Regions from separate parts of the Variovorax sp. TLI9-5A genome, predicted to be linked through region 2. Evidence: riboswitches for the same ligand, from Rfam matches in the RefSeq annotation. Region 2 holds a riboswitch; the other holds the start of a gene.
What was found. Region 2 has a riboswitch for thiamine pyrophosphate ahead of thiC (phosphomethylpyrimidine synthase ThiC). Riboswitches for the same ligand answer to the same signal wherever they lie in the genome.
Positions count from the first base shown of each region.

Region 1 (11,818 bases), 2.9 Mb from region 2:
CCAGTTCGACCGCTTCGCCGCCTTCTATCAGGGCGACGCGGTGAAGGCCGCGCCGCACTTCGCGGCCGGCAACTGAACCGGAAACGCAGGGAAACACAGGACATGAGCATCGACATCGAACGCATCAACGCCGAACTCGGCCGCAACGCGCAGGGCCTGGTCGACTGGGCGCTCGGCCTGGGCCAGAGCGCCATCGTCACCACCAACTTCCGCCCCTTCGAGGCGGTGATCCTGCACATGGTCACGCAGGTGAAGCGCGACGTGCCGGTGGTGTGGATGGACAACGGCTACAACACCGAGGCCACCTACCGCTTCGCCGACGAGGTGACCAAGCAGTTGGGCCTGGACCTGCACATCTACCTGCCGCGCCGCTCGCGCGCCCACCGCGAGGCGGTGGACGGCCCGACGCCGGCGCTGGACGACCCGCGCCACGCCGCCTTCACCGAAGAAGTGAAGCTGGAGCCTTTCGCCCGCGCGCTGCGCGAGACGGCGCCGAAGGTCTGGTTCACCGCGCTGCGCGCCACCGACACGGCCGTGCGTGCGCAGATGGACCCGGTCAGCATCAACCCCGACGGCCTGATCAAGGTCGCGCCGCTGCTGCACTGGTCGTCCAAGGATCTGCACGAGTACTGCGTGAAACACGGCCTGCCCAACAACTTCGACTACGTGGACCCGACCAAGGGCGAAGACAACCGCGAGTGCGGATTGCATCTCGCGCACTGAGCTCCTGCACCGCACCGACTTACCGCATCCAGCCACATCTCCGATGAACGCACGTACCGAAACCGAACTGCTGCTGCCGCCGGCGCACCTGTCCAACACGCACCTCGACGCGCTGGAGGAAGAAACCATCTTCATCCTGCGCGAAGTGGCGGCCGCCTTCGAGCGCCCCACCCTGCTGTTCTCGGGCGGCAAGGACTCGCTGGTGCTGCTGAAGTGCGCGGAGAAGGCCTTCGGCGTCGGCCGCATTCCCTACCCGCTGCTGATGATCGACACGGGCCACAACTTCCCTGAAGTGACGGCTTATCGCGACCAGCGCGCGAAGGAACTGGGCGCCGAACTCATCGTGCGCAGCGTGGAGGACTCGATGAAGCGCGGCACCGTGCGCCTGGCCCATCCGGGCGAGTCGCGCAACGCGCACCAGTCGGTGACGCTGCTCGAAGCGATCGAAGAATTCCGCTTCGACGCGCTGATCGGCGGTGCCCGCCGCGACGAGGAAAAGGCGCGCGCCAAGGAGCGCATCTTTTCGCACCGCGACAGCTTCGGCCAGTGGCAGCCCAAGGACCAGCGCCCCGAGCTGTGGACGCTGTTCAACACGCGCCTGGCCCCGGGCGAGCACTTCCGCGTGTTCCCGATCTCGAACTGGACCGAGCTCGACGTGTGGCAGTACATCGCCCGCGAGGAAGTCGGCCTGCCCTCGATCTACTACACGCACAAGCGCGAAGTTGTGGAGCGCCGCGGCCTGCTGGTGCCGGTGACCGGGCTGACCCCGGCGCGCGACGGCGAAACGGTGCAGGTGCGCGACGTGCGCTTCCGCACCGTGGGCGACATCACCACCACCTGCCCGGTGGAAAGCCTGGCAGCCGATGCGAGCGACGTGGTGCTCGAGACGCTGTCGGTCGACGTGAGCGAGCGCGGCGCCACCCGCATGGACGACATGACGTCCGAAGCTTCGATGGAAAAACGAAAGAAAGACGGTTACTTCTGATGAGCGCGACGACGACTGCAACCCCCGTGACCACCGCCGCCGATGCGCACGGCGACACCGGCACCGCCCTTCGCTTCATCACCTGCGGCTCCGTCGACGACGGCAAGAGCACGCTCATCGGCCGCCTGCTGGTCGACAGCAAGACTGTGCTGCAGGACCAGCTCGCCGGCGTGCAGCGCGGCGGCGAGACCGACCTGGCCCTGCTGACCGATGGCCTCTCGGCCGAGCGCGAGCAAGGCATCACCATCGACGTGGCATACCGCTACTTCTCGACAGCCAAGCGCAAGTTCATCATCGGCGACGCGCCGGGCCATGAGCAGTACACGCGCAACATGGTCACGGCCGCCTCGGCCGCCGACGCGGCAGTGGTGCTGGTCGACGCGACCAAGCTGGCCTGGGCCGCAGAGGTGGAAGACGGCACCGTCGTCAAGCGCGAACTGCTGCCGCAGACGCGCCGCCACACGCTGCTTTGCAACCTGCTGCGCGTGCAGTCGATCGTGTTCGCCATCAACAAGCTGGACGCCATCGCCGACGCGGGCCTGGCCTTCGAGCGCATCTCGACCGCGCTGAACGCCTTTGCCGAGGCAGCCGGCGTGAAGGTGGCGGCCATCGTGCCGATCTCCGCGCTCAAGGGCTGGAACGTGGCCACGCGCCATGCCGACTGGGTCGGCTACGAAGGCCCGAGCCTGCTCGAGCTGCTGGAAGACCTGCCCGTCACGGCGCAGGACGAAGCCGTGCCCTTCGCCTTCCCGGTGCAGTGGGTCGAGAAGTTCTCGTCGTCTGCCGACACCTCGCAGGGCCGCCGCGTGTTCTGGGGCCGCGTCGCCTCGGGCCACGTGGAGCCGGGCCAGCGCGTGACCGTGCTGCCGAGCAACCAGACCGCCACGGTCGCGCAGGTGCTGAGCCACACGCGCCAGCCGAAGGCGGTGCATGCGGGCCACAGCGCCGGCATCGTGCTGGACCGCGAGGTCGACGTGTCTCGCGGCGACTGGCTGCTGGCGCCGGGCGCCTTCGAGCCGGTGCGCGAGATCACCGCCACCGTGGCCTGGCTCGACGACGAGCCGCTGGTCGCAGGCCGCATCTACTGGGCGCTGCAGGGCCACCGCTGGGTCAAGGCCAAGGTGGCGCGCATCGTCGATCGCGTGAACATCACGACGCTCGAATCGGAGCCGGCGACGCAGATCGAGGCCAATGCCATCGGCGACGTGGTGCTGGCACTGCAGCAGCCGCTGGCGGTGCTGCCTTTCACGCAATCGCGCGCCCTGGGCTCGCTGGTGCTGGTCGATACGGCCTCCCACAAGACCGCCGCCGCCGTGCTCGTGCAGCCCTCCGCCGCAAGGGCCTAAAATCTAGGGTTTTTCCCGACCACTTCTGACGCAAAAAGACAAATGACCCACGTCGTCTCCGAAGCCTGCATCCGTTGCAAATACACCGACTGCGTGGACGTTTGCCCCGTCGACTGCTTCCGCGAAGGTCCCAACATGCTGGTGATCGACCCGGACGAATGCATCGACTGCGCGGTGTGCATCCCCGAGTGCCCGGTCAACGCGATCTACGCCGAGGAAGACCTGCCGGCCAACCAGATCGCCTTCATCAAGATCAATGCCGAGCTGGCCCAGGCCGACGGCTGGAAGAGCATCACCAAGCGCAAGCCCGCCCTGCCCGACGCCGAGGAGTGGAAGGACAAGACGGACAAGATCGGGGAGCTGGTGCGCTGAACCAGCCCGCCGCCCCTGCCGTTTCCCCGATCGAGACCGATGCGCTGATCGTCGGTGCCGGCCCCGTGGGGCTGTTCCAGGCCTTCCAGCTGGGCCTGCTCGAAATCTCCTGCCACATCGTCGATGCATTGCCCGCCGCCGGCGGCCAGTGCGTGGCGCTGTATGGCGACAAGCCCATCTACGACATTCCAGGCACGCCCATGACCAGCGGGCGCGACCTGGCGCAGTCGCTGCTCAAGCAGGTGGCGCCGTTCAAGCCGCAATTCCATTTCGGCGAGCAGGTTTCCACCCTGGCGCGCGAGGCCGATGGTCGGCTGCTGCTGACCACGTCGGCGGGCAAGGCATTCCTGGCGAAGACGGTATTCATCGCGGCCGGCGTCGGAGCCTTCGTGCCCAAGCGCATCTCGGTCGAAGGCATCGCGCAGTTCGAGGGCTCCTCGCTCTTCTATCACCCCGATTCGCTGGACCGCTTCGCGGGGCAGGCGGTGGTGGTCAACGGCGGCGACGACATCGCGCTCGAAACCGCCCTCGCACTCACCGCCATCGCGAAGCAGGTCACGCTGGTGCACCGGCGCGACGGCTTCCAGGCCGAGGAAGCCACCGTTTCGGCCATGCGCGCCCTCGTGGCCGCGGACAAGCTGGCCTTCAAGGTCGGCCAGCCCAGCGCCTTCGACGGAAAACAGCTCCAGATCACCACGCCCGACGCGACCACGCTCGACCTGCCGCTGGACGCGCTGGTCGCCTGCCTGGGCATCTCGCCGCGGCTCGGCCCGATCGCCGACTGGGGGCTGGAGCTGGAGCGCAAGCAGGTGCCGGTGGACACCGAGAAGTACGAAACCCGCGAACGCGGCGTGTTCGCGGTGGGCGACATCAACACCTACCCGGGCAAGAAGAAGCTCATCGTCTGCGGCTTCCACGAGGCCACGCTTGCAGCCTGGGGCGCCACGGCCATCGTGTTCCCAGGCAAGGCCGTTGCGCTGCAATACACCACCACCAGCACCCGCCTGCACGAGCTGCTGGGCGTGGCCGGCTCCCGCTAACTAGTTCGCGGCGCCGGGCAGCAACGCCCGGTATTCGCCGATGAAGCTGCCGATGGCGGCCACGTAGTGGTCGATGTCCGCATCCGTCAGCGGCAGCGACAGCACGACGAATCCGCGCGGCGAGGTGTAGATGCCCTCGCTCAGCAGATGAAAGAAGAGCAGCTGGCGCAGGCGGGCATCGACCGGCGCCAGGTCATCGGTGCTGCGCACCTCGCCGCCCACGAAATGCGCGTTCATCAGCGAACCGATGCCGGTGAACTGCATCGCGACGCCCTCCCCCGCGCACAGCGCGTTGAGCCGCGTGCGCATCGCGTCGCCCCTGTCGGCCAGAGCGCCCGCAGCCTCGGGGGTGAACAGCTTCGTGAGCCCCGCGTGGCCGGCCGCCATCGTCAGCACGTTGTTGTTGAAGGTGCCCGAATGGGCCAGCGGCCCGGTGCGCGGATCGAAGAGCGCCATCACGTCGGCGCGGCCGCCGAAGGCGCCGAAGGACATGCCGCCGCCGATGTACTTGCCCAGCGTGGTCAGGTCGCAGCGGATGCCCAGCTTGTTCGCCAGCCCGTGCGGCGCGAGGCGCGAGGTCATCACCTCGTCGAAGATGAGCAGCGCGCCGGCTCGGGTCGCCGATTCGCGCAAAGCCTGCAGGAACTCCAGCCGGCCCGGAATGCAGCCGCTCGCGCCCTGCATCGGCTCCAGGAGGATGGCGGCGATCTCGGGGCCATGCTTGTCGATCTGCTCGCGTGCCGTGCGCTCGTCGTTGTAGGGCAGCACCAGGAAGTCGAAGGGCACGGTCGTCGGCAGCGGCTTGGCGCCGAAGCCCAGCACGCCGCCGTGATAGCCGCCCGAGAACACGACGAGCTTGCGGCGGCCGGTGAAGTGCAGCGCCGCCGTCAGCGCCATCAGGTTCGCCTCGGTGCCGGAATTGGTGAAGCGCAGCTGCTCGATCTGCGGAAAGCGCTCGCAAATGAGCCTGGCGAGCCGGCCTTCGAGGAGGTTGTGGCCAGTGAGGTTGATGCCGCCCTTCATCGCCTCGGCGACGGCCTCGCGGATCTCGGGCGCCGAATGGCCGTAGACGCCGGCCGTGTACTCGGCGATGAAGTCGGCATAGCGATGGCCGTCGGCGTCCCAGAGCGTAGCGCCCTCGCCCCTGGCGATGGTCAGCGGGAACGGCGCGTAGAACAGCACCGAGCGGCTGTTGGCGCCGGGCATGTAGCGCGCCTGTTCCTCGAACTGGCGCAGGCTGGCGGGGTTGCTTTCGGTGAAGCGGCGGTGTGCGGCCGCGAGGGCCTGGTCGATGTCCGCATGGGGCATGGCGATGTCCTTCCGGGGTGGCGCGCCGATCGCGTGCAGCGCGGTTTATTGATCGATGCTCAATTTATTTTGTTTATACAGTCAACCCGACTGCCGCACAATGGCTGCAACCATGACGAAGACCCCGTCCTCCTCGCCCCCAAAGCCCCCCCAGCCCCCGAAACCCCGCACTGCCGGCCGCCCCTCCGGCGGCGGTGGCCTGACGAAGCAGCGCATCGCCGAAGAGGCGCTCGCGCAGATCGACGAATTCGGCCTCGGCGCCTTCAGCATGCGCGAGGTGGCGGCCCGGCTCGACGTCTACCCCGCCACGGTGCACTGGCACGTGAGCACGCGCGAGGCGCTCCTGGCCGAGGTGGCCGCGCTTGTCATGGCCGAGGTCGCGCCGCCGTCCGGCAAACTCGTCTGGAAGGACTGGATCGCCGAACTCTTCCGCCGCTGCCGTGCCGCCGTGCGGCGCCATCCGAACGTGGCGCAGCTGCTGGGGGCGCAGCTGGTGTCCAACGGCAGCCTGCCGATGGAGCTGGTCGAGGGCATCCTGGCCACGCTGACCGATGCCGGCTTCGAGGGCGAGCCGCTGCTGGAGGCCTACAACTGCGTGGTCGCCGCGATGCTGGGCTTCCTGACGATGGAGTTCTCGCCCCTGCCCGCCGACAACACCCAGGCCTGGGCCGAGGAGCTGCGCGAACGCGTGCACACGATCCGCCCGCTCGACCACCCGGTGCTCACACGCAACCTCTCGCAGCTGGCCAACAAGGCGTTCATCCTGCGCTGGGACAACGGCACGACGGTGCCGCTGGACAGCAGCTTCGAGCGCCACGTCCAGATCACCATCGACGGACTCGAAGCCTTCGCGCGCCGGGTCAAGCAGGCTTAGGTCCCAGCACCTCGTAGAGCACCATGCGCGTCTGCCGGCCGCGCAGCTCCGCGAGCTCCTCGATGCGGCGCGTGGCGAGCCGGCCGCCCAGCCCCTCGAAGGTGGCCTCGGAGATCAGCGTGCGCGTGCCCAGCTCCTTGTTGGCGCCCTCGATGCGGCTTGCCGCGTTGATTGCATCGCCGATGGCGGTGTACGACAGGCGATTGCTCGAGCCGAGCACGCCCGCGATCACGTGGCCGGTGTGGATGCCCACGCGCGTGCGGAACTCCTGCAGGCCCTCGGCGCGCCACTTCTCGTTGAGCGCGTTCATCTCGGCATGCAGCTCGATCGCCGCCACGCAGGCGCGGTACTCCGCGTCTTCGAGTTCGGTGGGTGCGCCCCACAGCACCATGATGCCGTCGCCCATGAACTTGTCGATCACGCCGCCGTGGCGCGCGAAGATGCCCGCGGCGAGGTTGAAGTACTCGGTCAGCTGGCGCACGAGCACGTCGGCCGGCATCGACTCCGAGATGCCGGTGAAGCCTTCCACGTCGGTGAACATCGCGGTGATGCGCCGCGGCGATCCGCTCGGCCCCAGCGCATGCCCTTCCGCGACGAGCTGCCGGATGATGTCGACCGGCACGAACTTGCTGAAGGCCTTGAGGCTGCGCGCCGACTCGTCCAGCGCCTGGTTGAGATGCTGCACTTCGAGCACCCGGCTCGGCTCGATCGGCAGGTCGTCGAGCTCCAGCCGACCGATGCGGCGCGCGACGCGCGAGAGGTTTTCGATGGGCCCGGTCACCAGCTTCGACAGCCGCAGCGAGATGAAGAGCGACAGTGCCAGAAAGCTGGCCGTCAGCAGCAACGACCAGAGCACCGAGCGATGCAGGCCACCGAGCAGCAGATCCTCGGGCTCCCAGCTCACAAGCTGCCAGCGGGTGTGCGGCAGGTGCGAGGTCTGCACGAGGTAGCGGCGCCCTTCGTACTCGATGGAGAAGGCGACGTCGTCGGCGCCACCTGCCGTGCTGGCCGCGAGCATGTGTGCGTGGATGGCACCGAGCACGCCGCTGTCGGGCGACTCGAGCTTGCGTACCGGCTCGGGGTGGTCGCTGCGCGCGATCACGTGATGGTCGGAGCTGAGCAGTGCGCTCTCGCCGCTGCCCAGCGCGCCGGAGACGCGTATCAGCTTCGACAGATGTCCCAGCGACACATTGACGTCGACCACGAGCCCGCGCTTGTGGCCCTCGTCGTCGACGCGCCCCGCAGGCCGCGCATGGCCGATGGCAAGCTCCTGCGCGTCGCTCATCAGGAAGGGCTGGGTCCACACTGGGCCCTTCGCCTTCATGGCCTCCAGGTACCAGGTGCGCTTCTCGGGATCGAAATCGCTGCGGTAGGCCGAGATCGAGGTCGTCGCGAAGCGCTGCTTCGCATCGCCGCCGTCCAAGTCCGGCGAGTCCTTGTAGTGCCAGGTCTCGGTGCTGAAATCGGGCCCGCGCAGCACCTGCCGGATGGCCGGCACAGGGTAGCGCACAGCCATCAGCACGTGACCATGATCGGTGGCCACGTTGATGCTGTCGAGCTCGGGGGTCTGCTCCAGCATGGTCCAGAGCATCTCGGCGGTCTGCTCGCCGTCCTCGCCGCAGACATGGACGCTGGGCGAATCCGCTATGGAGCGGATGACGCCTTCCGTCTTGGCGAGGAAGGCAAGCACGTTGTCCTCCACCCGGTCGTGGTTGATCTTGTGCGCGGTGGTGCCCACCTTGGACACCAGCTTCTCGGCCGCCCAGTAGCCGAAGGCCACCAGCAGCAGCGACTGCACCATCGCGACGGCGCAGATGATGGTGCCTACGTCGACCCTGAATCGTCGCAGGCGGGGGGCCTTGAAATCGTTATCGGCCATGCAAGTTCCTCTCCATTTCCTCTTCTGCATGCTTATCGGCATGCGCTCCCGTTTCTTCTGCTGTCGTTACTTCTTTGGCAGCGATTCTCGCGCGGTGCGCTGGTGCTCCAAGGGTTTTCCCTGCCTGCAAAGGCACGCCCGCCGTTGCGGCTTCCCGGCAGCGGATAAACTTCGGCCCGCGCCGCGGGTTCTCCCGGGGCGTACTTGCTAGGGGTGTTGGGCGGCTTGCCGTCCGGCTGAGAAAGTCCCTTTGAACCTGATTGAGGTAATCCTCGCGCAGGGAAGCTGGTCCGGTGGCCTCTCACGCCTTCTCGCGTGAAAGCCGCGCCACTGGGGCCTCGCCCACCTGCCAAACCTTTTGCACTGGAGCAAACGGATGGCACACGACGAAAAGAGCAACGACAGCACGGTCGTCTCGAACGAGGCGCTGACGCCCCTGCCCGCCTCGCAGCGCGTGTTCGGCTGGCACGACCATGCCTCGCTCTGGTTCAGCCTCGGCGTGGGCCTGCTGGTAATGCAGATCGGCGCCTACCTGGTGCCGGCGGTGGGCACGCGCGACGCGGCGATCGCCATCGTGCTCGGCTCGTGCATCGGCGCGGGCCTGCTGGCCTGGACCGCGCGGCTGGGCTGCCAGAGCGGCTTGGCGAGCGCCGGCCTCATGCACGCAACCTACGGCAGCGCCTTCGCGCGGCTGCCGGTGCTGCTCAACATCGTGCAGCTGGTGGGCTGGACCACCTTCGAGCTCGTGGTGATGCGGGAAGGCACGCAGGCCATCGGCCAGACGGTGGTGGGTCCGGCGCTGGGCTCCTTCTGGGGCGGCGTGCTGACGACGCTGCTGTGGGGCGCGGTGCTGCTGGCGCTGCTCGCTGGCTCGATGGTGAGGCTGGTGCGGCGCTTCGTGAGCCGATTCGGGCTGCCGCTGGTGGTGCTGTCGCTGCTCTGGCTCACCTGGCAGTTCGCGACGCAACTGCAGGCCAAAGGGCTGGATGCCTTCTGGGCACGCCCCGGCGACGGCACGATGGGCATGTTCAGTGCGCTCGACCTGGTGATCGCGATGCCTGTGTCGTGGCTGCCGCTGGTGGCCGACTATGCACGGCACGGCAAGCGCAGCTCAGGCGGACTCGGCGGCGCATTCGGTGGCACCTGGATCGGCTATGCGGTCGCGAACGTCTGGTGCTACGCGCTGGGCGTGATGGTGGTGAGCGTGGCCGAGCCGGGCACGGGCCTCGTCACCGCGCTGCTGCTGGCCCAGGGTGGCCTGGTGGCGCTGGGCCTGATCCTGATCGACGAGCTCGACAACGCCTACGGCGACGTGTACTCGGGTTCGGTCTCCACGCACAGCCTGCTGCCGCGCTGGAGCGTGAAGCGCTGGGGCCTGCTGCTGGCGGCCCTGTGCATCGCGCTGGCGCTGGTGCTGCCGATGCACACGCTGGAGCCTTTCCTGCTGCTGCTGAGTTCGGTGTTCGTGCCGCTGTACGGCGTGATCATCGGCCGGCTGGGCAGCGGCGAGACGGTTTCGCCGCATGGCGCGCGGCGCAAGGTCGACTTCGGTGCGGCGCTGATCTGGATCGCGGGCATCGCCGCGTATCACGCGCTTGCCAAGTGGGCGCCGCAGTTCGGCTCCGCGCTGCCGACGCTGGCCGCGACCTTCGCGCTGGCCTGGCTCAGCCGGCCTTCAACGGCAGCCGGTGCGTCGGCACTGGCGCAAAGCCGTGGTTGAGGGGGCCATGACCCGCGCCGATCTTCACGTTCGCTGCGGCGGCCATCGCGCCGAGGATGTAGGCGCGCGCGCGTTCGACCGCCTCGGGCAGCGTCGCGCCCAGTGCAAGGTGCGCTGCGATGGCGGACGACAGCGTGCATCCGGTGCCGTGCAGGTTGCGGCTTTCGATGCGGCCGGAGGCAAGTCGCCTGCGTTCGCCGCCGGCCTGCAGCAGCACGTCGACCACTTCGTTGCCCGGCAGGTGGCCGCCCTTGAGCAGCACGGCCTTCGCTCCGAGCGCCAGCAGTTCGTCGGCCGCGCCGTCGAGCGCGTCCACGCCTTCGATGGCATGGCCGATCAGCAAGGCGGCCTCGTCGAGATTGGGCGTGACGACCACGGCGCGCGGGAACAGCTCGCGCACCAGCACCTGCACCGTCTCGGCGGCGATCAGGCGATCGCCGCTGGTGGCGACCATCACCGGGTCGAGCACCACGTTCTTCAGCTGGTAGCGGTCGATGGCCCAGGCCACCACGTCGACCACCTCGGGCGCATGCAGCATGCCGAGCTTGACGGCATCGACGCCGATGTCTTCGACCACGGCCTGGATCTGCGCCTTGAGGAAATCGGGCGGCACGCCGTGGATGCCCGAGACGCCGAGCGTGTTCTGCGCGGTGAGCGCGGTGATGGCCGTCATGCCGTAGCAGCCCAGGGCGGCGAAGGTCTTGAGATCGGCTTGGATGCCGGCGCCGCCGCCGCTGTCGGAACCAGCGATGGAAAGCACGCGTGCGTAGCGCTGAGTGGGCTCTTGGATGGTGCCTTGGGTCATGCCGAAAATTATCGGCGACGCGAAGGAGCCCTGGCATGAGCCTTCCTTTCGACTCGGTAGCCATCCTCGGCGCGGGCCTCATGGGCCGGCTGATGGCTATAACGCTCGCGCAGGCCGGATGCAAGGTCGATGTGTTCGAGGCTGGCAGCGCCGAGGCCGAAGGCGCTGCCGCGCGCGTGGCCGCCGCCATGCTGGCGCCGCTGGCCGAATCGGCGGTGGCGCCGGTGTCTGTCGTGCGCATGGGGCAGCACGCGCTGTCGCGCTGGCCGGAGCTTCTCGCGCCGCTGGCACAGCCCGTGTTCTTCCAGCGCGAAGGCACGCTGGTGCTCTGGCACCGGCAGGATGCCGCCGAGGCCACGCGGCTCGCGCGCGTGCTCGCGAACACCGGTGCGCAGGTGCCCGAGCTGGCGCCGATGCAGTCCGTCGACGCCCGCGCGATCGCCACGCTGGAACCTTCGCTGGGCCAGCGCTTCGCGCAGGGCCTGTTCCTTCCGGGCGAAGGCCAGCTCGACAATCGCGCGTTGCTGGCCTCGCTGCGGGCCACGCTCGAGAGCAGCTCTCGCGTAACGCTGCACTGGCAATCGCCACGTGCGCCTTCGGACTTCTCGCCTGGCACGGCCGGCCAGCCCGACTGGGTGATCGACTGCCGCGGCCTCGGTGCCCGCCCGCAGTGGAACGCCCTGCGCGGCGTGCGCGGCGAGGTGATCCGCGTGCATGCGCCCGAGGTGCGCCTGCAGCGCCCCACGCGCCTCGTGCATCCGCGCTA
Region 1 covers NZ_CP200310.1:3,985,956-3,997,773, forward strand. Annotated here, with positions in the region: gene AC1VNX_RS18785 (DUF934 domain-containing protein) at 1-76, shown strand, start outside; gene AC1VNX_RS18790 (phosphoadenosine phosphosulfate reductase domain-containing protein) at 103-723, shown strand; gene cysD (sulfate adenylyltransferase subunit CysD) at 767-1,708, shown strand; gene AC1VNX_RS18800 (sulfate adenylyltransferase subunit 1) at 1,708-3,054, shown strand; gene fdxA (ferredoxin FdxA) at 3,097-3,426, shown strand; gene AC1VNX_RS18810 (NAD(P)/FAD-dependent oxidoreductase) at 3,384-4,466, shown strand; gene AC1VNX_RS18815 (aspartate aminotransferase family protein) at 4,467-5,774, opposite strand; gene AC1VNX_RS18820 (TetR/AcrR family transcriptional regulator) at 5,887-6,648, shown strand; gene AC1VNX_RS18825 (adenylate/guanylate cyclase domain-containing protein) at 6,635-8,527, opposite strand; TPP riboswitch at 8,727-8,827, shown strand; gene AC1VNX_RS18830 (purine-cytosine permease family protein) at 8,904-10,247, shown strand; gene thiD (bifunctional hydroxymethylpyrimidine kinase/phosphomethylpyrimidine kinase) at 10,192-11,052, opposite strand; gene AC1VNX_RS18840 (FAD-dependent oxidoreductase) at 11,088-11,818, shown strand, end outside.
Region 1: another riboswitch for thiamine pyrophosphate. It lies ahead of AC1VNX_RS18830 (purine-cytosine permease family protein); the one in region 2 lies ahead of thiC (phosphomethylpyrimidine synthase ThiC).

Region 2 (11,818 bases):
CGCACGAAGGGCAGGTGGATGTGGCCGCCCAGGATCATGTCGGCCCCCGCCGCGCACCAGCGCGCCACGGCTTCCTCGCGCCCGTGCAGGCGGTTGCCCAGGTCCCGCGTGCGCGTGACCATCACCGGCTGGTGCGTCACCACCACCCGCAACTGCGCGGGCGAGGCCGCCTCGAGCCGCCGCGCCACGCGCTCGACCTGCGCGGACGAGACCGCGCCGTCTTCATGCCGGTACCAGCGCGTGGTGTTGACCGCGACCACCAGCCATCGGGGCGAGTCGAACACGGGCTCGAGATCGTCGCCGAAGGCCCGGCGGTAGCGCGCGTACGGCGCGAACACGCGTGCCGCCAGCTGGAACAGCGGAATGTCGTGGTTACCCGGAATGGCCAGCACCGGTGTGCCGAGCCGGTCGGCGAAGGCGCGCGCCGCCGCGAACTGCGCCACGGTGGCGCGCTGGGTGATGTCGCCCGAGAGCACCACCAGCTCGGGCGCCAGCGCATGCGCCAGCCGCTCGAGCGCCTGCAGCACCTCGGGCTGCTCGGTGCCGAAGTGGGGGTCGGAGATCTGCAGCAGGCCGCTCATTCGCGCGCTGCCTCGATGCAGCAGGCCGCTCATTCGCGCGCTGCCTCGAGTTCGGGCGCCGTCTCCTGCGGCCGCACCAGCCACAGCCGCTCGGGCGCCACGCGGAACAGCAGCGGCATGTCGACCCAGCCGATCTCGCCATCGGTCGCCACCTTCACGCGGCGCGGACCGAGCGGGCCCAATGCCCGGCTCGCCTTGACGGTCAGCGACTCGAACGGGAAGGTCAGCACCTCGTGGGCATCGCCCAGCCGCCCGAGCGCGCCGCGCGCCAGCAGCCCCGGCATCGACAGCGGCCCCACCGGCTTGAGCACGATGGCCGCCAGCTGGCCCTGCTCTGGCGCGTCGGCCTCGGGAATGCCGACCTGGTGCAACTGCAACGGGTTGTTGCCGACGAACAGCGTCGGCGTGCGGATGTCGCGCTCCTTGCCGCGCCAGGCCATGCGCAGGTTCCAGTGCCGGTGGCCGCGCAGCACCGTCAGCAGCCCGGCGCCGAAGGCGATCCAGCGGCTGCGGCCGAAGCGCGACTTGTAGGTCTCGCGCTCCTCCAGCAAATCGGCGTACAGGCCCATGCTGGCATTGACCAGGAACACCCGGTCGTTCACCAGCCCCACCTGCACCGGCCGCGGCTGCTCGGTCAGCAGGATCTGCAGCGCCTGCGCGGTGTCGCGCGGGATGCCGTGGGTGCGGCTGAAGTAGTTGAAGGTGCCCTGCGGCAGCAGGCCGAAGGCGCAGCCGCTGCCCAGCGTGGCCTGCGCCACCGCATTGATGGTACCGTCGCCGCCCGCGGCCACCACCACGCCGCCGGCCGCGCGCGCCCGCTCGACCGCCTCGCGCACCAGCGCCTGCAGCCGGCCGGGCTCGTCGACCACGAAGATGCGCAGCCGCCGGCCGGCCGCGGCGCAGCCTTCCTCGATGACGCGTCGAGTCTCGGCCGCGTCCTCGCTGCCGGAGGCGGCGTTGAGCACGATGAAAAGGGGCGAATCGGAGGCGGTCTCGGGCATCTTGGGCTCGGGCATGTCCAGGGATATCGGGAAAGCGGGTCGAAGGATGGAGGAACGGCAGGGCGGGAGCGCTGGCGGCGCTGCCGTCGCGCACGACGGGTGGGGTGTTGTCGCACGCGCCGCCCGGCGCCGCCGGAAGGCGACTTCCCGTCGCGCTGTGGGAGAGTTGCCCTCCGAACGTAAAATCGCCCGCTTTCGCGGCGCGTCGCCGCGCTACCGTCCAATGTCCGGCTTCCTGCCGGCCAGCTTCATGTTGACCTTCCAGCAAATCATTCTCAAATTGCAGTCGTATTGGGCCGACAAGGGCTGCGCGCTGCTGCAGCCGTACGACATGGAGGTGGGCGCGGGCACTTCGCACACCGCCACCTTCCTGCGCGCGCTCGGCCCCGAGCCCTGGAAAGCCGCCTACGTGCAGCCCAGCCGCCGCCCCAAGGACGGCCGCTACGGCGAGAACCCCAACCGCCTGCAGCACTACTACCAGTACCAGGTGGTGCTGAAGCCGGCGCCCTCGAACATCCTGGAGCTCTACCTCGGCAGCCTCGAAGCCCTGGGCTTCGACCTGAAGAAGAACGACATCCGCTTCGTGGAAGACGACTGGGAGAACCCCACGCTCGGCGCCTGGGGCCTGGGCTGGGAGGTCTGGCTCAACGGCATGGAAGTGACGCAGTTCACCTACTTCCAGCAGGTCGGCGGCATCGACTGCAAGCCCATCACCGGCGAGATCACCTACGGCCTCGAACGCCTGGCCATGTACCTGCAGGGCGTGGACAACGTCTACAACCTCACCTGGACCGAGGGCCCCGCCGCAGGCTCCAGATTGACGTACGGCGACGTCTACAAGCAGAACGAGGTCGAACAGTCGACCTACAACTTCGAGCACAGCGACGCCGAGTTCCTGTTCACCGCCTTCAATGCGCACGAGAAGCAGGCCAGGCACCTCATGGACGCCCAGCTCGCACTGCCCGCCTACGAGCAGGTGCTGAAGGCTGCGCACAGCTTCAACCTGCTGGACGCGCGCGGCGCGATCAGCGTGACCGAGCGCGCCGCCTACATCGGCCGCATCCGCAACCTCGCGCGCAGCGTGGCGCAGAGCTACTACGACAGCCGCGAGCGCCTGGGCTTCCCGATGGCGCCGCGCGAATGGGTCGCGCAGATCCCCCCGAAGAAGGCCGCCTGAGCGATGACGACCCCCATGAACAAGAATTCCCTCCTGGTCGAACTGTTTGTCGAAGAGCTGCCGCCGAAGGCGTTGAGGAAGCTCGGCGACGCCTTTGCGGGCGTGCTGCGCGACCAGCTCGTGGCCCAGGGCCTGGCCGAGGCCGGCTCCGTGCTGACCTCCTACGCTTCGCCGCGACGCCTCGCCGCGCACATCACGCACGTGGCCGACCGTGCCGCCGACAAGGCCGTGTCGCAGAAGCTCATGCCGGTGGCCGTGGGCCTCGACGCCTCGGGCCAGCCCACGCCCGCGCTGCTCAAGCGCCTGGGCGCGCTCGGCGCCGACGCTTCCGCCGTGCCCGGCCTCAAGCGTGCCATGGACGGCAAGGCCGAGGCCCTGTTCTACGAAAGCACCGCCAAGGGCGCCACGCTGGCCGAAGGCCTGCAGAAGGCGCTGGCCGAAGCCATCGCCAAGCTGCCGATCCCGAAGGTCATGAGCTATCAGCTCGAAAGCGGCTGCGAGCTGCCGGGCTGGACCAGCGTGAGCTTCGTGCGCCCCGCGCACGGCCTCGTGGCGCTGCACGGCGACGCCGTGGTGCCCATCGAGGCGCTGGGCCTGAAGGCCGGCCGCGAAACGCACGGCCATCGCTTCGAGGCCGCGGTCGATCCGGTCGTGCTGCGCGACGCCAACAGCTACGCGCTGCAGCTGCAGGAAGACGGCGCCGTCATCGCCAGCTTCGAGGCGCGCCGTGCCGAGATCGCGCGCCAGCTCGCGGCCGCTGCCGTGAAGGCCGGCGGCGGCTCGGTGCCCATCGAGGACGACGCGCTGCTCGATGAAGTGACCGCGCTGGTCGAGCGCCCGAACGTGCTGGTCTGCAGCTTCGAGCGCGAGTTCCTCGAAGTGCCGCAGGAGTGCCTCATCCTCACGATGAAGGCCAACCAGAAGTACTTTCCGCTGCTCGACGCCTCGGGCAAGCTCACCAACAAGTTCCTCGTCGTCAGCAACATCAGCCCCGAGGACGCGAGCGCGGTCATCGAAGGCAACGAGCGCGTGGTGCGCCCGCGCCTGGCCGACGCCAAGTTCTTCTTCGACCAGGACCGCAAGAAGTCGCTGGCCTCGCGCGTCGAGTCGCTGGGCAAGGTGGTCTATCACAACAAGCTGGGCACGCAGGGCGAGCGCGTGGAGCGCGTGATGCGCATCGCGCGCAGCATCGCCGAGCAGATCGGCGACGCGGCGCTCGCCGCGCATGCCACGCAGGCAGCCCAGCTCGCCAAGGCCGACCTCGTGACCGACATGGTCGGCGAGTTCCCCGAGCTGCAGGGCATCATGGGCCGCTACTACGCGCTGCACGACGGCCTCGACGCATCGGTGGCCGACGCCATCGAAGACCACTACAAGCCGCGCTTCGCCGGCGATGAGCTGCCGCGCAACACCGTGGGCCTCGTGGTGGCGCTGGCCGACAAGCTCGAGACGCTGGTCGGCATGTTCGGCATCGGCAACCTGCCCACCGGCGACCGCGACCCCTTCGCGCTGCGCCGCCATGCGCTGGGCGTGATCCGCATGCTGGTCGAGAAAGACCTGCCGCTCGATCTGAGCAAGCTGGTGAGCGCCGCGCGTACCGTGCTGGACGACGCCATCGGCAAGACCGGGCAGTTCCCGCTGCACAAGGCCGCGGAAGACGTGAGCCAGGTCGTCGATTTCATCTACGACCGGCTCGCCGGTTCCCTGCGCGAGCAGGGCGCCAGCGCGCAGGAAGTCGAAGCCGTGCTGGCTCCGCGCCCGCAGCGCCTGGGCGAGGTGCCCAAGCTGCTGGCCGCCGTGCGCGCCTTCGCCGCCCTGCCGGCCGCAGCCGCACTGGCCGCCGCCAACAAGCGCATCGGCAACATCCTCAAGAAGGCACCCGAGGCCGACGCGCACGTCAGCGAACTGCTGCTGCAGGAGCCCGCCGAGAAGGCATTGCACGCGGCCATGGCGCAGGTCGTGCCCGCCGCCAACGCGCAGTTCGACGCCGGCGACTACACCGCCTCGCTGCAGACGCTGGCCGCGCTGCGCGAGCCGGTCGACGCCTTCTTCGACGGCGTGATGGTCAACGCCGAACAGGCCGACCTGCGCCTGAACCGGCTCGGCCTGCTGATGTCGCTGCACGCAGCGATGAACCGGGTGGCGCAGCTCGAGTGGCTGGCCGTCTGAACATTCCTACGGCAACACCACCATGGGCGGCTCTGCCATGAAACTCGTCATCCTCGACCGCAACGGCACGATCAACGTGCACCGCGAAGACTTCGTGAAGAGCGACATCGAGTGGACGCCGCTGCCCGGTGCGCTGGAGGCCGTCGCGCGGCTCAACCATGCGGGCTGGCACGTGGTGATCGCGTCGAACCAGTCGGGCCTGGGCCGGGGTCTGTTCGACATGGCCTCGCTCAACGCCATGCACGCCAAGATGCACAAGATGCTCGCGGCCGTGGGCGGCAAGGTCGACGCGGTGTTCTACTGCCCGCACAGCCCCGACGAGAACTGCGACTGCCGCAAGCCGAAGCCGGGTCTGTTTCTGCAGATCGGCGACCGCTACGGCATCGATCTCAAGGGCGTGCCGACCTGCGGCGACAGCCTGCGCGACCTGCAGGCCGGCGCGGCCGCCGGCTGCGAGCCGCACCTGCTGCTCACGGGCATGGGCGCGGCCTGCCGCGGCGTCGATCCGCTTCCTTCCGAATACCCGGCGAACACGTTGGTCCACGACGATCTCGCCGCCTTTGTCGATTTTCTGCTCGCGCGCGAAGCGCGGGATGCACTGCAGGTAGCTGTCTGATGGCGTTGTTCCGTTCCATTCTTCACGCACTCTGGATGCTGGTCACTGTGGTGCCCTGGGGCATCATCATGTGCGTCAGCTCGCTCTGGAAGCGCGGCATTCCGCTGTACTGGATGGCCGTGCGCTGGCTGGGCTGGGCCATCGGCGGCGCGCGCGTTCTGCTGGGCATCAAGACCCGCGTGAGCGGCATGGAGAACCTGCCGACCGACAAGCTGGCCGGCGCGGTCCTGCTGGTGAAGCACCAGTCGACGCTCGAGACCTTCCTCATGCCCACGCTGATGCCGCACCCGCTGGCCTACGTGTTCAAGAAGGAGCTGATCTACATCCCCTTCTTCGGCTGGGCGATGGCGCGGCTGGACATGATCCACATCGACCGCAGCCAGCGCGCGCAGGCCTTCAACAAGGTGGTGAACCAGGGGCGCAAGCTGCTCGCGCAGGGCATCTGGATCATCATGTTCCCCGAGGGCACGCGCATTCCGCGCGGGCAGAAGGGCACCTACAAGAGCGGCGGCACGCGGCTCGCCTGCGAGACCGGCGTGCCGGTGATTCCGATCGCCGTGACCTCGGCCAAGGTGTGGCCGCGCAAGGCCTTCATCAAGCGCCCCGGCGTGGTCGACGTGTCCATCGGCCCGGCCATTTCCAGCGTGGGCCGCAAGCCCGACGAGCTGATGCGCGAGGTCGAGGAATGGATCGAGGCCGAGATGCGCCGCCTCGACCCCGAGGCCTACGTCAACAACCCGTCGCAGCCCGCCCGGCAGGAAGCGGTGAGCTGAAGGCGAGCCGGTAGAACAGAAACCAGAAGGCCCGCCATGGGGGGACTGCTCCGGTTCACGATGGACCTGTTCGAGGGGCTGGGGAGCGAGTTCGCGCCTCCGGCGCCCGCGCCGGCACGCCCGCGCCGTCCGAAGAAGCCCAAGCCGGCGGTGCCCCCCGCCATGCAGCCGGATGCGGCGGCTCTTCCTGCGGAGCCTGTCGATCCGCATGCGCCGCCCGCGGTGCCCCTGGCCGACACGCTGACGCTCGCGAACTTCGCCCACCCCCAGGCCACGCGCGAAGTGGTGCTGGGCTCGGCGCGCGTGGCCTACGAGTTCAAGCGCGGCAAGCGCAAGACCATCGGCTTCCTGGTGGGCGCCGAGGGGCTGTCGGTGCGCGCGCCGCGGTGGGTGGCGCTGCGCGACGTCGATGCGGCCATCCACGAGAAGTCGGACTGGATCCTGCGCAAGCTCACCGAGACGCGCCAGCGCCACGCCCGCGTCGAAGCCACGCGCATCGAGTGGAAGGACGGGGCGGGCTTTCCGTTCCTGGGCGAACCGGTCGTGATGCGGCTCGATCCGAAGCACGGCTTCTCGAGCGTGGGCGGCACGCTGGATGCGGCCACGGAAGACGGCGTGCCGCGCGTGCTGCGGCTGGCCGTTTCGCAGAACGCCGAGCCCTCGCAGATCCGCGACGCGGCGCAGGCCTGGCTGATGCGGCAGGCGCGCAAGCTCTTCATCGAGCGGCTGGACCACTTCGCGCCGCTGCTCGGCGTGCGGTGGCAGAAGCTCTCGCTGTCCAACGCGGCCACGCGCTGGGGCAGCGCGAGCGCGGACGGGTCGATCAGGCTCAACTGGCGGCTGATCCACTTCCGGCTGCCGGTGATCGACTATGTCGTCGCGCACGAACTGGCCCATCTGAGGGTGATGGACCACTCGCACCGCTTCTGGGAAACCGTGGAGAGCGTGGTGCCCGACTACGACGCGCTGCGGCAGCAGCTCAAGGACGAGACGGTTCCGCGCTGGAACTGAGGCCGGGGCTCCCCGGCCTCAAGACTGGATCGAGCCAGGGCCTCAGGACACGGCCTTGATGGGGATGTACATCTCGCCCCCGCCCGCCATGAACTCCTTCGACTTCTCCTCCATGCCTTCGCTCATGGCCTGATCCTCGGCCACGCCCTTCTTCGCGGCGTACTCGCGCACTTCCTGCGTGATCTTCATCGAGCAGAACTTGGGGCCGCACATCGAGCAGAAGTGCGCCACCTTGCTCGAATCCTTGGGCAGCGTCTCGTCGTGGAATTCGCGCGCCGTGTCGGGGTCGAGGCCCAGGTTGAACTGGTCCTGCCAGCGGAACTCGAAGCGGGCCTTGCTCAGCGCATCGTCGCGAGAGCGGGCGCCCGGGTGGCCCTTGGCCACGTCCGCCGCGTGCGCGGCGATCTTGTAGGCAATGATCCCCTGCTTCACGTCGTCGCGGTCGGGCAGGCCCAGGTGCTCCTTCGGCGTCACGTAGCAGAGCATCGCGGTGCCGGCCCAGCCGATCATGGCCGCGCCAATGGCGCTGGCGATGTGGTCGTAGCCCGGCGCGATGTCGATGGTCAACGGGCCCAGCGTGTAGAACGGCGCCTCGTGGCAGTGCTTGAGCTGCTCGTCCATGTTCGACTGGATCATGTGCATCGGCACATGGCCCGGGCCTTCGATCATGGTCTGCACGTCGTGCTTCCAGGCGATCTGCGTGAGCTCGCCCAGCGTGCGCAGCTCGGCGAACTGGGCCTCGTCGTTGGCGTCGGCGCCCGAGCCGGGGCGCAGGCCGTCGCCGAGCGAGAAGCTCACGTCGTAGGCCTTCATAATGTCGCAGATGTCCTCGAAGTGCGTGTAGAGGAAGCTCTCCTTGTGATGCGCGATGCACCACTTGGCCATGATCGAGCCGCCGCGCGACACGATGCCGGTCATGCGGTTGGCCGTCAGGTGGATGAAGGGCAGGCGCAGCCCGGCGTGGATGGTGAAGTAGTCGACGCCCTGTTCCGCCTGCTCGATGAGGGTGTCGCGGTAGATCTCCCAGGTCAGGTCCTCTGCCACGCCGCCCACCTTCTCGAGCGCCTGGTAGATGGGCACGGTGCCGATCGGCACGGGGCTGTTGCGCACGATCCAGTCGCGCGTGGTGTGGATGTTCTTGCCGGTGGAAAGGTCCATCACGTTGTCCGCGCCCCAGCGGATGGCCCACACCAGCTTCTCCACCTCTTCCTCGATGCTCGAGGTGACGGCCGAGTTGCCGATGTTGGCGTTGATCTTCACCTTGAAGTTGCGGCCGATGGCCATCGGCTCGACTTCGGGGTGGTTGATGTTCGCGGGAATGATCGCGCGGCCGCGCGCCACCTCGTCGCGCACGAACTCGGGCGTGATGATGCGCGGAATGTTCGCGCCCATCGGGTTGCCCGCCACGCGCCTGGCGCGTTCCTCGTTGGCGAGGTACTCGGCCATCCATTCGCGCTTGCCGTTCTCGCGCAGGGCCACGTATTCCATCTCGGGCGTGACGATGCCGCGGCGTGCGTAGTGCATCTGCGTCACGTTGCTGCCCGACTTCGCGCGGCGCGGCGTGCGCTGCAGCGCCGAGGCGCCGGCGCGCAGTTCGGCCAGGCGCTGGGCGTCGCGGTCCTCGTTCTTGGCGCCGTCGTCCAGCGCGTGGTGCACGCGGCCTTCGTAGCTTTCGGTGTCGCCGCGTTCGGCGATCCACGCGCCGCGCACGTCGGGCAGGCCGCGGCGCACGTCGATCTCGACCTTCGGATCGGTGTACGGGCCCGAGGTGTCGTAGAGCGACACGGTCTCGCCATTGGTCAGCTGCACGTCGCGCACGGGCACGAACAGGTCGGGCCGGCTGCCCGGAATCACGCACTTGTGCGACGCGGGAAAGGGCTCGCGCGTCAGCGAAAGCAGCGAGGTGAACTTGTCGGGGGCATTCATCGGAGGCACTCCTTGTTGAGGAAAGGGTGCTCCGCAATCGCTCGGTGGTCTTCGGCAAATGCCCGTCACGGGAAGGTGGACGGACCGAAGTCAGGGAGTGCAGCTCTTCTTACGCCGGTATGACCCGGATCAAGTTCGCGGGTCGGCAGCTTTGCCATCTCAGCACGCCACATGCGTGCACCCCGGAGCGGGGCCGATTGTGCGAGCCTCGGACCGTCGCGTCAACCCGCGGGTTGTTACCGCAGGTCGCCGTCGAGGTAGTACCAGCGGCCGTCCGCGCGCACGAAGCGGCTGCGCTCGTGCAGGCGGGTGGCGGCGCCCGAGGGGCCGCGCTGGCGCGCGACGAACTCGATCTCGGCGTGGTCGGCGTCGAGCACAGAACGCGCGCGGACGTCCAGCCCGAGCCATTTGACGCCCGGCTCGAACTCGATGGAGGCCGGGCGTTTCGAGGCATGCCAGGTGGCGAGCAGGTACTCGCCGCGCTCCAGCACGAAGGCCGAATAGCGCGAACGCATCAGCGATTCGGCATCGGGCGCGGGCGTGTTGTCGAAATCGTCGAGGTAGCGGCCGCAGCACTGGGCGTGGGGAACGGGCTTGTCGCGGCGGTCGGTCCGGCCGCAGGGGCAGGGGCCGGAGAAGGACCCGGGGAGGGACCCGGGGAATGGGGCGGAGGCACTCATGAAGACCCACATTGGAACACCTCGCGGCCCTTGTGCCGAGAGGGCAAGCCCGCGGATGGGCCATGAAGGCCGATTCGCGGCGATGGCCCGCTGCACGCGCTGCGCGTCGGCGGGCTTGCGGATCAGCGCATGGCCCCGGAAACGACGGCGACAGGCCCTACCGGAACATCACCCACTCGGGCCGCACGTTGAAGCGCACCGGCAGGATGCTCACGCCCAGCCCGCTGGTGACGTACATGCGCCTGTCCTTGTGCGTGGTCCAGCCGTAGGCCCATTCGCGCGGGGCGGCGCCCGGCACGATCAGTGCGCCATAGCCCGGCACGCTCACCTGCCCGCCGTGCGTGTGCGAGGCCACCACCAGCCCGCGCGTGCGCGGCATGGTCGCGAAGCTGAAGGGGTCGTGCATCATGACCAGCGTCGCCGCGCCGGGCGGCACGCCGGCCAGCGCGCGCATCGGCTCCGAATGGCCGGTGGAATGGTCGCCGATGCCGACCACCCAGATGTCGTGGCCGGGCAGGCGCGTCGAGGCGTTCTCCAGTACGCGGATGCCCTGTGCGGTGAGTGCCTTTGCCGTGCGCTCACCGTCATGCCACCAGTCGTGGTTGCCGAGCACCGCATACACGCCCTGCGGCGCCTTCAGCTTGCCGAGCACGGCGGCCATGTCTTCGATGGGCAGGGGCTCGTCGTCTTCACCCGTACCCGCGAGGAAGTCGCCGGGCAGCAGCACCACGTCGGGCTGCGCGGTGTTGATCTCGTCGACGATGCGCCCGGCGCGCTCCACGCTGGTGATGCGCCATGCGGAGCGGGATGTGAGATGCCAGTCGCCCGCCACCGCGACCTTCATGCCGGCGGGCGCCTGCCATTGCGCCGAGCTCAGGGGCTCGACGCGTGCAGCCACCCAGCGTGGCTCGATGACGAAGCTCCAGACGGCCAATGCCGCGAGCACGAATGCCGCGGCATGCCACCAGCCCGGGCGTCGCCCTCGGCGCTCGCTCACGTCACGCCAGCGCGCGTTGGATCAGCAGCTTCTGGATGTCCGAAGTGCCTTCGTAGATCTGGCACACCCGCACGTCGCGGTAGATACGCTCCAGCGGAAAGTCGCTCACATAGCCGTAGCCGCCCAGCGTCTGGATGGCGGCGCTGCACACGCGCTCGGCCATCTCGCTCGCGAACAGCTTGGCCATGGCGGCTTCCTTCAGGCAGGGCAGGCCGGCGTCGCGCAGGCTGGCCGCATGCCAGATCAGCTGGCGCGCGGCTTCGATCTGCGTCGCGCATTCGGCAAGGCGGAAGCCCACGGCCTGCTGGTCGAAGATGGAGCCGCCGAAGGCCTGGCGCTCCTTGGCGTAGGCCAGTGCGGCGTCGAAGGCGCTGCGCGCCATGCCCACGCTCTGAGCGGCGATGCCGATGCGCCCGCCTTCCAGCGCGCCGAGCGCGATCTTGTAGCCCTCGCCCTCCGCGCCGATCAGGTTCTCGCGCGGAATGCGGCAGCCGTCGAAGTTGATCTGCGCGGTGTCGCTGCTGTGCTGGCCCAGCTTGTCCTCCAGCCGCGCCACGTTGTAGCCGGGTGCGTTCGTCGGCACGATGAACGCGCTCATGCCGCGCTTGCCCGCGCCCTTGTCGGTCACCGCGATGACGATGGCGACCTGCCCATTCTTGCCGCTGGTGATGAACTGCTTCACGCCGTCGATCACGTAGCCGTCGCCGTCCTTGCGCGCGGTGGTGCGCAGGCTCGAGGCATCGCTGCCGGCCTGCGGCTCGGTGAGGCAGAAGGCGCCGAGCATCTGCCCCTGCGCCAGCGGCTCGAGCCATTGCTTCTTCTGCTGCGCGTTGCCGTAGCGCAAGAGGATGGCGTTGACGGGGCAGTTGGTCACGCTGATGGCGGTG
Region 2 covers NZ_CP200310.1:1,044,360-1,056,177, forward strand. Annotated here, with positions in the region: gene AC1VNX_RS05105 (metallophosphoesterase family protein) at 1-581, opposite strand, end outside; gene AC1VNX_RS05110 (diacylglycerol/lipid kinase family protein) at 611-1,597, opposite strand; gene glyQ (glycine--tRNA ligase subunit alpha) at 1,833-2,759, shown strand; gene glyS (glycine--tRNA ligase subunit beta) at 2,775-4,928, shown strand; gene gmhB (D-glycero-beta-D-manno-heptose 1,7-bisphosphate 7-phosphatase) at 4,951-5,544, shown strand; gene AC1VNX_RS05130 (lysophospholipid acyltransferase family protein) at 5,544-6,317, shown strand; gene AC1VNX_RS05135 (M48 family metallopeptidase) at 6,354-7,328, shown strand; gene thiC (phosphomethylpyrimidine synthase ThiC) at 7,371-9,254, opposite strand; TPP riboswitch at 9,344-9,449, opposite strand; gene AC1VNX_RS05145 (YchJ family protein) at 9,491-9,934, opposite strand; gene AC1VNX_RS05150 (metallophosphoesterase) at 10,092-10,931, opposite strand; gene AC1VNX_RS05155 (acyl-CoA dehydrogenase family protein) at 10,933-11,818, opposite strand, start outside.